Regions from separate parts of the Rhizobium sp. A37_96 genome, predicted to be linked through region 2. Evidence: riboswitches for the same ligand, from Rfam matches in the RefSeq annotation. Region 2 holds a riboswitch; the other holds the start of a gene.
The links. A riboswitch is a leader RNA that binds a small molecule or an ion and turns the genes downstream of it on or off. The one in region 2 is predicted to bind thiamine pyrophosphate.
Positions count from the first base shown of each region.

Region 1: another riboswitch for thiamine pyrophosphate. It lies ahead of thiM (hydroxyethylthiazole kinase); the one in region 2 lies ahead of thiB (thiamine ABC transporter substrate binding subunit).

Region 1 is NZ_JBNWDS010000003.1:250,357-255,588, forward strand. It holds gene ACQZ6J_RS12900 (hypothetical protein) at 32-244, shown strand; gene ACQZ6J_RS12905 (undecaprenyl-diphosphate phosphatase) at 444-1,316, shown strand; gene ACQZ6J_RS12910 (3-oxoacyl-ACP reductase) at 1,396-2,160, opposite strand; gene thiD (bifunctional hydroxymethylpyrimidine kinase/phosphomethylpyrimidine kinase) at 2,157-2,978, opposite strand; gene thiE (thiamine phosphate synthase) at 2,975-3,610, opposite strand; gene thiM (hydroxyethylthiazole kinase) at 3,607-4,410, opposite strand; TPP riboswitch at 4,461-4,557, opposite strand; gene ACQZ6J_RS12930 (DUF1127 domain-containing protein) at 4,787-4,933, shown strand.
Region 2 is NZ_JBNWDS010000004.1:380,490-385,721, reverse strand. It holds gene ACQZ6J_RS15555 (thiamine ABC transporter ATP-binding protein) at 1-116, opposite strand, end outside; gene thiP (thiamine/thiamine pyrophosphate ABC transporter permease ThiP) at 109-1,746, opposite strand; gene thiB (thiamine ABC transporter substrate binding subunit) at 1,757-2,785, opposite strand; TPP riboswitch at 2,836-2,952, opposite strand; gene ACQZ6J_RS15540 (MDR family MFS transporter) at 3,024-4,559, opposite strand; gene ACQZ6J_RS15535 (MarR family winged helix-turn-helix transcriptional regulator) at 4,727-5,232, shown strand, end outside.

The sequences.
Region 1 (5,232 bases), on a different contig from region 2:
TATCTGGCGGAATACAAATGAGGTATTCGCGATGATCAATTTCATTCATCGAAACATGGCGCTTTTTCTGGCACCCGTCCTGACGGTCGCAGCCATAACCCTGTACAATCTGACAGGCCTTCTGGTGAGGCATCATCACACTTTGGCACATGAGATTCATCGCGCGGCAGGCGCATTTGCTCTGCTCGCCGTGTTCTACGTGATCCTTCGTTACATGCAGTCATTGCCTGACGATGAGGCGTAGAAAACCGTCAAACGGGAAATCGTGACTGACAATTTCAGATAGAGTTCAGCCTGCACGGCTATATCCTCGCCCTGTCATGACGCGAAATTGGCGACGCCTTCGATAGAGGGTGCCGGTTTCGCGCTGGAAAACAGTTTCATAGCAAGTTCGTCGCACCGCTTCGGTGCAAGCCCCCATGAAGAACTGAGGATGTCAAAACGTGGCTGATGTTTGTACGCAAGGCGTGGACACGGGCTTTGTTGCCCTGGGCTATGCCAAGATCGCAATCCTGGGTGTCGTGCAGGGATTGACCGAGCTGTTGCCGGTCTCTTCGACGGCCCATATGCGCTTGGTGCCGGCCTTGCTTGGCTGGCAGGATCCGGGTTCGGCCTTTTCGGCTGCGATGCAGCTTGCCGCACTTGCCGCGATCGTCTCCTATTTCTGGAGCGACGTTCGGTACGTCACCTTCGGATCGCTCGATGCCATCAGGCAGAGGGATTGGCGCTCGCCTGCGATGCGGCTTGCTATCGCCATCGTGATCGCGACCGTGCCGATCGTCATTGCAGGCCTTCTGCTGTCGTCATCCCTGAATGCGTGCGGAACGTCGTTTCGCAGTCTCTGGGTGATCGGCATCGCCTGCCTGGTCATGGGGTTGCTTCTGGCAGCCGCGGAACTCTATAGCCGCCACAGGAAGGGCATCGAGCAGATGACGCTCATGGACGCCCTGTTCGTTGGCATCACGCAGGTCGGCGCGCTTGTTCCCGGCGTCTCGCGTTCCGGCTCGACGCTGACGGGCGCCTTGTTCCTTGGCTTGAAGCGCGAGGAAGCCGCCCGGTTTTCGTTCCTGCTCGGCCTGCCGGCCATCGCGCTCGCCGGCCTGAAGGAGCTTTTCGAGCTCTACAAGGCGCATATTCCGATGGAAGCCTGGTCGGTTCTGCTCGTCGGCTTCATTGTGGGCAGCATATCGTCCTTTATCACCATATGGGGACTTATGCATTTCCTGGAGCGCTTCTCGACCTGGCCTTTCGTCATTTACCGTATCGTACTTGGCGTCGTCATCCTGTTCGGCGTGCTGGCCATGGGCTGGGCCTAAGCGGCCAGCATCGATCCGGCGTCAAGGTTTGAACAGAGGCGCTGTCTGCCAGGCAGCGCCTCTTTCCATGATGGACCTGCTATCCGAAGACGAGGCCGCCATCGACGATGAGGTTTTGGCCGGTGACGGCGCGTGCCCAGGGGCTTGCGAAGAAGACAACCGCATCGGCCGCCTCCTCTGGCGTGGTAACGCGGCGCAACGGCGTATTCGCGGCGATGATGTCGAAGACGGCTTCCGGGGTAGCGCTGCTCGCATCCGTCGTGCGCAGGAGACCGCCGGATACCATGTTGACCGTGATTCCCAGCGGGCCGAGCTCGGCGGCAGCCGTGCGGGTGAGCGACAGCAAGGCGGCTTTGGCGGCGGTATAATCGTGATAGGGCACGACCGGATTCTGGAAAAGGTTCGTACCGATCGTGACGACCCGGCCAAAGCCGGCCTGCGCCATTGCCGGCCGTGCAGCCTGTATCAGGTTCAGCGCTCCCTGCAGGGCCGTTTCCAGCTGCAGCGCCATCTCGGCCCAGCTTAAAGCATCCAGCTTCGAACGTGCGTCGCCGTTGAAGCTGAAATCGGCCAACGCATTGTGGACGACCGTCGTCGGCGCTCCGAAATGGTCCGTCACCTCCGCGACAAGCCGCTTCGTATCTTCGAGGTCGCGAATATCGGCCTGAAACGCCTGGGCGCGTTCGCCAAGCCGTGCTGCGAGCGCCTCTGCCTGCTCACGGCTTGTGCGATAGTTGACAGCGACTTTCGCGCCTTCTCGGGCAAAGGCACTTGCGATGGCCGCACCGAGCCCGCGGCCGGCGCCCGACACGATAATGATTTGGTCCTTGATTGGCAGGCTCATTTCTTCACTCCTTCTTTGTCTGCCCATAGCGCATGAAAGTGCTGTACGGGTCCGTGGCCGCTTCCGACGGAAAGTTGACCTGCCGCCGCAACCGCGGTGGCGAGATAGGCTTTGGCGACGGCGACGGCTTCCGGCAGCGGCAAGCCCTTGGCGATCTCGGCAGCGATTGCGCTGGAAAGCGTACAACCCGTCCCATGCGTATTCTTCGTCGGCAAACGTTCGGCCTCGAACCATGTCAGGCGGCCGGAGCTTGCAAGCACATCCGGACTTTCGTCACCCTCGAGATGACCGCCCTTTACCAGCACTGCCGAGGGCCCAAGCTCGGCCAGGGCAAGTGCCTGGCGCGCCATGTCTTCCCGGCTTCGCGCTTCCGTGTCATGCAAGAGCGCCGCCGCCTCGGGCAGGTTCGGCGTGATGACCGTTGCCAGGGGCAGCAATCGGGTGGTCAGCACATCGACGGCATCGGCAGCAAGCAGCGCGGCGCCGCCCTTGGCGATCATGACAGGGTCGAGCAAGACGGGCACATCGCGATGTTGCTCCAGAATGTCGGCAACGGCTTCGGCGATCGCGGCGTTGGCGATCATGCCGATCTTGACGGCATCGACGCGGATATCGGCAAAGATTGCGTTGATCTGATCCGCCACGAATTGGGGAGGCACCGGATGAACGCCGAAGACGCCCTGCGTATTTTGCGCCGTCAAAGCCGTGAGGGCGGCCATTCCGTAAACGCCGAGGGCGGAAAAGGCTTTCAGGTCGGCCTGGATGCCGGCGCCGCCGGAAGGATCGGAGCCAGCGATGGATAGGACATTGCGGATCATCGACGGGCCTCCTTGATGGCGTTGGCGATAAAGGCCGTGGCTGCCTGCGGGTCGGGCGTGCCGCATATGGCTGAGACGACCGCAAGACCATCGGCGCCGGCCGTGAGAACATTTGCCGCGTGCTCCGCCTTGAGGCCGCCGATCGCGACCGTTGGAACCGGGCAGAGCCCGACGATACGGGCAAGACCATCAAGGCCGATCGGCTGCTTGTGGTCGGGCTTGGTCGGCGTGGCAAAAACCGGACCGACCCCGGCATAATCGACGATGCTTGCATCTATGGCGGAAGCGAGCGCCTCGGTTTCCACCGAGAGACCGAGGATCATCTCCGGGCCGATCATGCGACGGGCGTCGGCGGCATTGATATCCTCCTGCCCGATATGCAGGCCATCGGCGCCGATGGCGATGGCAGCCTCGACATTGTCGTTGACGATCAGCCGCGCATTGCTTCCATGCAGGATCTGCTTGAGGGCACGACCCGTTTCGATCATCGCTGCGGTCGGAGCATGCTTGTCGCGCAGCTGTACGATCGTGGCGCCGCCAGCGATAGCGGCACGCGTCGTCTCCACCATGCCGAGATCGGCGCATAGTATGGGATCGAGCACAAGATAGAGCGAGAGATCGAAGTCTTTCATGCTGCCGATATCCTTGCTTCGCGATCCAGCGTTTCCTGGTCGAGGTTCGCCAGCGCATCGAGGAAGCGCCAGGAAAAGGAGCCAGGACCATTCGCGCTCGTTCCTGCCTGCTCTCCGGCGACGGCGAAGACGGCGAGTGCCGCCACGGTCGCATCCAATGCCGCGTCCGGCGCCGTCGCGGCAAAGGCGCCGACAAGGCAGGTGAGGGAGCAACCGAGCGCGGTGACCTGCGGCATGAACGGCGAACCACCGGCAATGCGCCGTGCCTTCTGCCCGTCGGTCACGAAATCGGTGATCCCGGTGACAGCGACGACGCAACCGTGCCTTTCGGCCAGCTGCCGGGCGGACTCTTCCGCCTGCTCGACCGGGTCCCGGCTGTCCACGCCCTGGCCGCGGCTGGCGCCGCCGGCAAGGGCGATGATCTCCGACGCGTTGCCGCGAATGATCGTCGGCCGCAGCTCGAGCAATCGGGCGACGGCATTGCGGCGAAACGCAGTGGCATAGTGAGCGACCGGATCGAGGACCCATGGCTTGCCTGCCGCATTGGCCGACTGCGCGGCCTTCAGCATGCCGGCAAGCCAGCCGGTCGAGAGCGTGCCGATATTGATCGTCAGCGCGCCGGAGATCGCGGCAAATTCGCCCGCTTCCTCTTCGGCATGCACCATCGCCGGCGACGCGCCGGCCGCAAGCATTACATTGGCTGCGACATTCATCGCGACAAAATTGGTAATGCACTGCACCAGCGGCGGGTTGGCGCGCATGGTGTCAAGCAGCCTGCCTGTTTTGATTTGGTCTTGCATATCGCCCTTTCAGGCGGGGCGAGACGCTAAGGGACGACGAGCTATGCTTCCCGAGGTCCCGAGCGACTTCCTCCGCCAGCATGATCTGGTTCAGGTTCAAAGGGTACTTCTCAGCCCGCCGGATAGCGGACGCCCCTGTCTCTCATCTCATCCCTTGTCGCAGACAAAGACGGCGCTGTCATCAGAAAATCGCAAATGCCACGACGCTGGAGAGGTGCTGCTTGCTTTTCGGGCGACCCATGCAACAAGCGCATGGGTGCAGTGATACCTTAGCTCTGCAAAAGGCGAAGGGCTTCAGCTATATATTACTCATCGAAGCGAACGGAGCGCCAAGGACGGCAGCTCAGCTTCGAAAGCCCAAGGAAAGGGGATCATCATGAACGTAGCACGCTCTTTCAACAACTGGCGCAAGTATCGTCAGACGGTCGCCGAACTGGGCCGTATGTCCACGCGCGAACTGCACGATCTGGGTATCGATCGCGGCGAAATCCGCAACGTTGCCCGCGCAGCAATCGCTCGCTAACGGCCGCAACGGCTCCTTATAAAGCTGCTTTATGCCAGCGCCTGTTCTTCCGAGCAGGCGCTTTTGCTTTGTCCGGACCTAGCGCTTCAGTGGCCCTGTTCGCGTTGCGAAAGATAGGTGAAGCCTGCCGCTTTTCGCATAACGCATAACTGCCCTGCAAATAAATGCCTATCCAGTGAGCAAAAATCGGGTATGTTATGTCTATCGAAGCGATGCACCTCCTCCCGCATCTCTTCGCTTTGCAGCTGCCCTTCTCCTCCTCCCAGGGGCGCTGCTGGAACAGCGGAACTCCTCCTCCC
Region 2 (5,232 bases):
GCGATGATCCTGCCTTGCGGCAATGCGCAGTCGAAGCGGAAATCATGCATGCCGAGGCGCAGCTCGACGCCGGCCATGGCGATGCCTTGTTCCTTCATGTCATTGCGGTCAGTCATGTCGCCTGCTTTCATGGTCGCCCGTGCCCTGGCCCGCTGTCCCGGCAATGGTGAGGAGAAGGCAGACCAGGCCGAGGATCAAGGCATATCCATCGGCGTCGTTCGTGCGGTAGCTGCCGAGCTTGCTGTAGACCAGCCAGGGCAAGGTCATCAGGCTGCTGGAGCCGAAGAGCGCCACGGCGCCGAGATCGCCGAGCGAAAGGGCCATGGCAAAGGATAGGGCCGTGAAGAACGGCTTGCGCAGGCTCGGCCAATCGATCAGGCGAAGGCGAGACATCCCGCGAAGGCCGAGGCTGGCCGCCAGCCGCCCGGTGCGACTGACATGGACGGCGTAGGCCGGCTCGACGACGCGGATGACGAAGGGAAGCGCCATCAGCGCATTGACGATCACGATGAGGACGGCTGCGAATTCGCCGGGATCGCCCAGCGGCCGAAGCGCCAGGAACCAACCGGTTGCCAGCACGATCGGCGGGACGAGCAGGATGAGCGACGAGCTTCCGCTCAACGCGATCGCCAGGCCGCGCAAGCTGATTGTCTTGCGGCGATCCGCCGATATCACCGATCGGGCGCGAATAATCGCCAAGGATGTCAGGACAGCGAGAAGCCCGGCGGCGAAGGCGATGGCAAGGCTCGTGACGGCCGCCTGCAGGAAAATCGGCTGGATAGCCAGCTTCGGAAGGTTCGCCTCCAGGCCGGCAACGACGACCGAAGCGAGCGGCAGGCCGAGAAAGAGCGCCGCCGCCGACAGCAGCGCGGCATCGACCCATCGGGCTGCCGGCATCTGCCCGTCGATGCGTCGCAGTGTGCGGCCGCTCGTCAGGCCGTGATCGTCGGGCGAGCGGAACAGCGTCATGGCGCCGAGGATCGCGACCGTGACGACGATCTGCAGCAGCGACAGCATCACGGCGCGGGCGGGATCGAAATCGAAGCGGAGCGCCTGATAGATTGCCACTTCAAGCGTGGTCGCAGCCGGACCGCCGCCGAGAATCAGAACCAGCGTGAAACTGGTGGCGCAGAGCATGAAGATCAGGCCGGCAATGCCGGGAATGAGGCCCCGCAAGACAGGCCATTCGATGAAGCGGAAGACCGAGATGGGCCGCATGCCGAGCCCGCCGGCCACAAGCCAGTATTCCGCCGGCACGCGTTCCAGTCCGGCCAGCATCAGCCGGCATGCGAGCGGCATGTTGAAGAAGACGTGCGCCAGCAGGATGCCGGTAAGGCCATAGATGCTGACGGGCTGCGACAGGCCGATCGCGGCAAGCGCCTGATTGAGCAGCCCCTGCCGGCCCCATATGCCGAGCAGGCCGAGCGCGCCGATCAGCACCGGCAGGCCCATCGGCACGGCCATCAGCCGGATGAGCCACAGCCGGCCGGGGAAACGCGGCTGACGTGCCAATGCGCGGGCCACCGGTATGGCAAGCACGACGGAGAGCAGCGTCGAAAGCGTCGCCTGCAGCAGCGTGAAACGCAGGACGCGCAGCAGGTAGGGATCCGCCAGCGTGGTTTCGCCGCCGGACTCGATGCCGGCGGCAAGCAGGACGAGCACGGCAACCCCGACGAAGAGCACGATGCCGGCGAGGCTGAGCGCCCCGCCGGAAATGGCGCGTCTTCTTTCGGATGCCGTCAGCATGGTCAGGACGTCAGTTGCCGCTGGTGGCGGTCAGCCATTCGTCGATCCAGGCCTTGCGGTTCTTGTCGACGTCGGCGGGGCTCATCAGGAAAGTCTTCGTCGGCACGACGAGCTTGCTGAAGGCATCCGGCAGTGGCTCGGAGGTTGCCGAGACCGGCATCATCCAGTTGCTGGTGGGGATGATGTCCTGGAAGCCGGGAGAGACCATGAACTTCAGGAAATCGCGGGCGAGCTCCTTGTTCGGCGAGGCCTTGATGAGGCCGGCGACCTCGATCTGGATGTAATGTCCTTCCGAGAAGGCGGCGGCCTGGTAGCGGTCGGTCTTGTCCTCGATCATGTGATAGGCCGGCGACGTCGTGTAGGAGAGCACCATCGGCGCTTCGCCCTTGGTGAAAAGGTCGTAGGCTTCCGACCAGCCGGGGGTTACCGTCAGGATACGGCCCTTGAGCTTGGCCCAGGCATCTGCCGCCTTGTCGCCATAGATCGACTTGACCCAGAGCAGCAGGCCGAGTCCCGGTGTCGAGGTGCGCGGATCCTCGATGACGATTTTCTGCGAGGGATCGCCCTCGACGAGATCCTTCATGCTCTTAGGCGGATTCTTGACCGTCTGGCTGTCGTAGATGACGGCGAAATGGCCGTAGTCGTAGGGCACGAAGACGTCGTCCTTGAAATCGCCGGGAACCTTGAGGGCCGACGTGTCGACACCGCTCACATCGAAGAGGCCGGTATCCTTGGCCTCGTCGACAAGATTGGTGTCGAGGCCGAGAACGACGTCGGCCTTGGTGCCCGCACCCTCCAGCTTGAGGCGGGAGAGCAGCGCCACGCCGTCGGTGACGCTGACATAATTGACCGTGCAGCCGCAGGTCTTTTCGAAAGCGGCCTTGACCTTGGCGCCCGGACCCCAATCGGCAGTGAAGCTCTCATAAGTGTAGATGGTCAGGGTCTTGTCGGCCGCTGCAGCAGGCTGCATGGCGAAAAGGGTCGTTCCGGCGGCAAGGGCCAGGCCGGCGAAGAATGACAATAGCGAACGGTCTTGCATGACAGCGCCTCCTTTTTGGTTTCGTCTTGAAGGGGAAAAGGGCGCTATGATTTCGTCACGCGTCTAATCCCTCCGCCGGTGTTAGCCGGATCAGGTTCCGCGGGTTGGCCGGTCAAAGCCTCTCAGCCAGATGTCCGGTAGGACATAAGGCACCCCGTTAGAGCGTCGGCAGATTTAGCCTTGTGATGAAGGGATGACAAGGGAAATGATTCCCTTGTCGATTGCAGGCGGGAGGGCGCTACTCGGCGGCGTGCGCGGCGGCCGGGCTTTCGAATTTCTTCGTTGCGCCGGGAAGCTGCACATTCTTCAGCGTCAGCGCCGTCAGAAGGCCGAGCAGGCAGATGCCCGCGGCCGTCATGAACAGCGGGCTGAAAGCGCTGGCATAGGCGTTGGCGACGGCTTCGCGGGTCGCCTCCGGCAATGCGGCCATCATTTTCGGCGTCAGTTCCTCGATGTCGGAGACGCCGGCTATGGAGACGCCGACATTGCCGAGCTTGGCGGCGATGATGGCGCCATAGATGGAGATGGCGATGGAGGCGCCGCCCATGCGCGACAGCGTGACGGCGCCGGTCGCAGCGCCGACGTCGCGGGCCGAGGCCGCATTCTGCACGCCGATGACCGGAACCTGCTGTGCCAGGCCGATGCCGATGCCGTGCAGGAGCATCAGGCCGCCGATGAAGACGATGGGCGTGCCCGCATGGACGAAGGCGAGCGAGGCAAATGCGATGGTGCTGCAGGCGGCGCTGGCGACGGCGAAGGGCTTGTAGCGCCCTTTTGCCGCGATCAGCCGGCCGGCGGACAGCGAGCCGCAGACGAGGCCTCCGGTCAGCAGAATGAACAGCAGCCCTGCCATCGAAGGCGAGAGGCCCGTCGTCGTCTGCAGGAAGAGCGCGAAATAGTTGACCATGCCGATGGCAACCGCGCCGCTGGTGATCGAGATGACCAGCAGCAGGCCGAATGTCGGATTGCGGAACAGCGTCATCGGCACGATCGGTTCCGGCGCGCGGCGCTCGATGAAGACCCAGGTTACGGCGCAGATCACGCCGAAGGCGATGATGCCGAGGCATTGCGGCGACAGCAGCGATCCGAAGAGCTCGGTGCCGTCGGCGGCAAGCACGATGCTCGTCGTCGTCAAGGCAAGGACGATGGCGCCGGCGTAATCGATCTTCGGGCGGCGGGCCGGCTTGCGATAGGGAAGCATGAAAGCAAGGCCAGCGAGCACGACGAAGCCGATCGGCACGTTGACGAGGAAGATCGAGCGCCAGCCGAACAGATCGCTCATGGTGCCGCCGAGTACGGGGCCGATGGCGCCGGAGGCCATCAGCACCAGGCTCGAATAGCTCTGGTAGCGGGCGCGCTCGCGGGGCTCGAAAAGGTCGGCGTTGACGGCGAAGATCGACACCATGATACCGCCGCCGCCGAAGCCCTGCAGCACGCGGGCGGCAATCAGCGTATTCATCGACACGGCAAGGCCGCAGACGGCGGAGCCGATGGTGAAGATGGCGATTGCCGTCATCATCACATATTTGCGGCCGAAGAGATCGCCGAGCTTGCCGTAGACCGGCATGACGGCTGAGAGCGAGAGAAGATAGGCGGATCCGATCCAGCCGAAGCGCTCCAGATGCCCGAACTCACCGACGATCGTCGGAAGCGCCGTCGATACGATCTGGTTGTCGAGTGTCGCCATGAACATGGCAGTCATCAGAAACAGGAAGAGGATAAGCCGCCGTTTATGATCCGCCACGAGCGGCGCGAACGTTGTCTGCATGTCCATGGAGCAAGAAATCCGAGCTTGGCCGAAACGCTGCGCGGTCGATCGAATGCGCGGGGCGCCCCGGTTTTCATACTTGAGATATATGTGCCATTAGCATATAATTGTCAATGACAAGTGAATGCTGTTTGCATGTTTTATTTCCTTTCTCCCTCTGATATGGTGGAAAGATGACATCCGCGACGAATACACGAGAAGTTGAAGCCCAGCCGCCGACCGAAGACGAGAATCTTCTGCGCATCGGCCATGCGATGACGCGCATGCGCCTGCTGACCGGCCGGCGCATGATTGGCAGGCTCGCCATCCAGAGCGTTGCGCCCGGGCTTGAGCTTTCGCATCTCGACGTGCTCGATGTGGTGAGGCAGGCGGAGGCGACGGGCGAGGTCACCGTCGGGACGATCGCCGAGATGGTCCGCATCGATCCGTCGCGGGCAAGCCGCATCGTTGCCGACATGGTGGCCCGTGGCGTCCTGCGCCGCAAGGCGTCGCAAGCCGATGCGCGGCGTATCGTCGTGGTGCTCACCGCCCTTGGCCAGAGGCTGCTGTCGGAAATCCAGGCGCAGAAATATTCCGTCATCGGCAGCATCTTTGCCGATTGGACGCCGGAGGAAATCGAAAGCTTCTCGCTGCTGTTCGACCGATACGTCACCGGCTACGAGCAGGTTTTCCAGGCGCG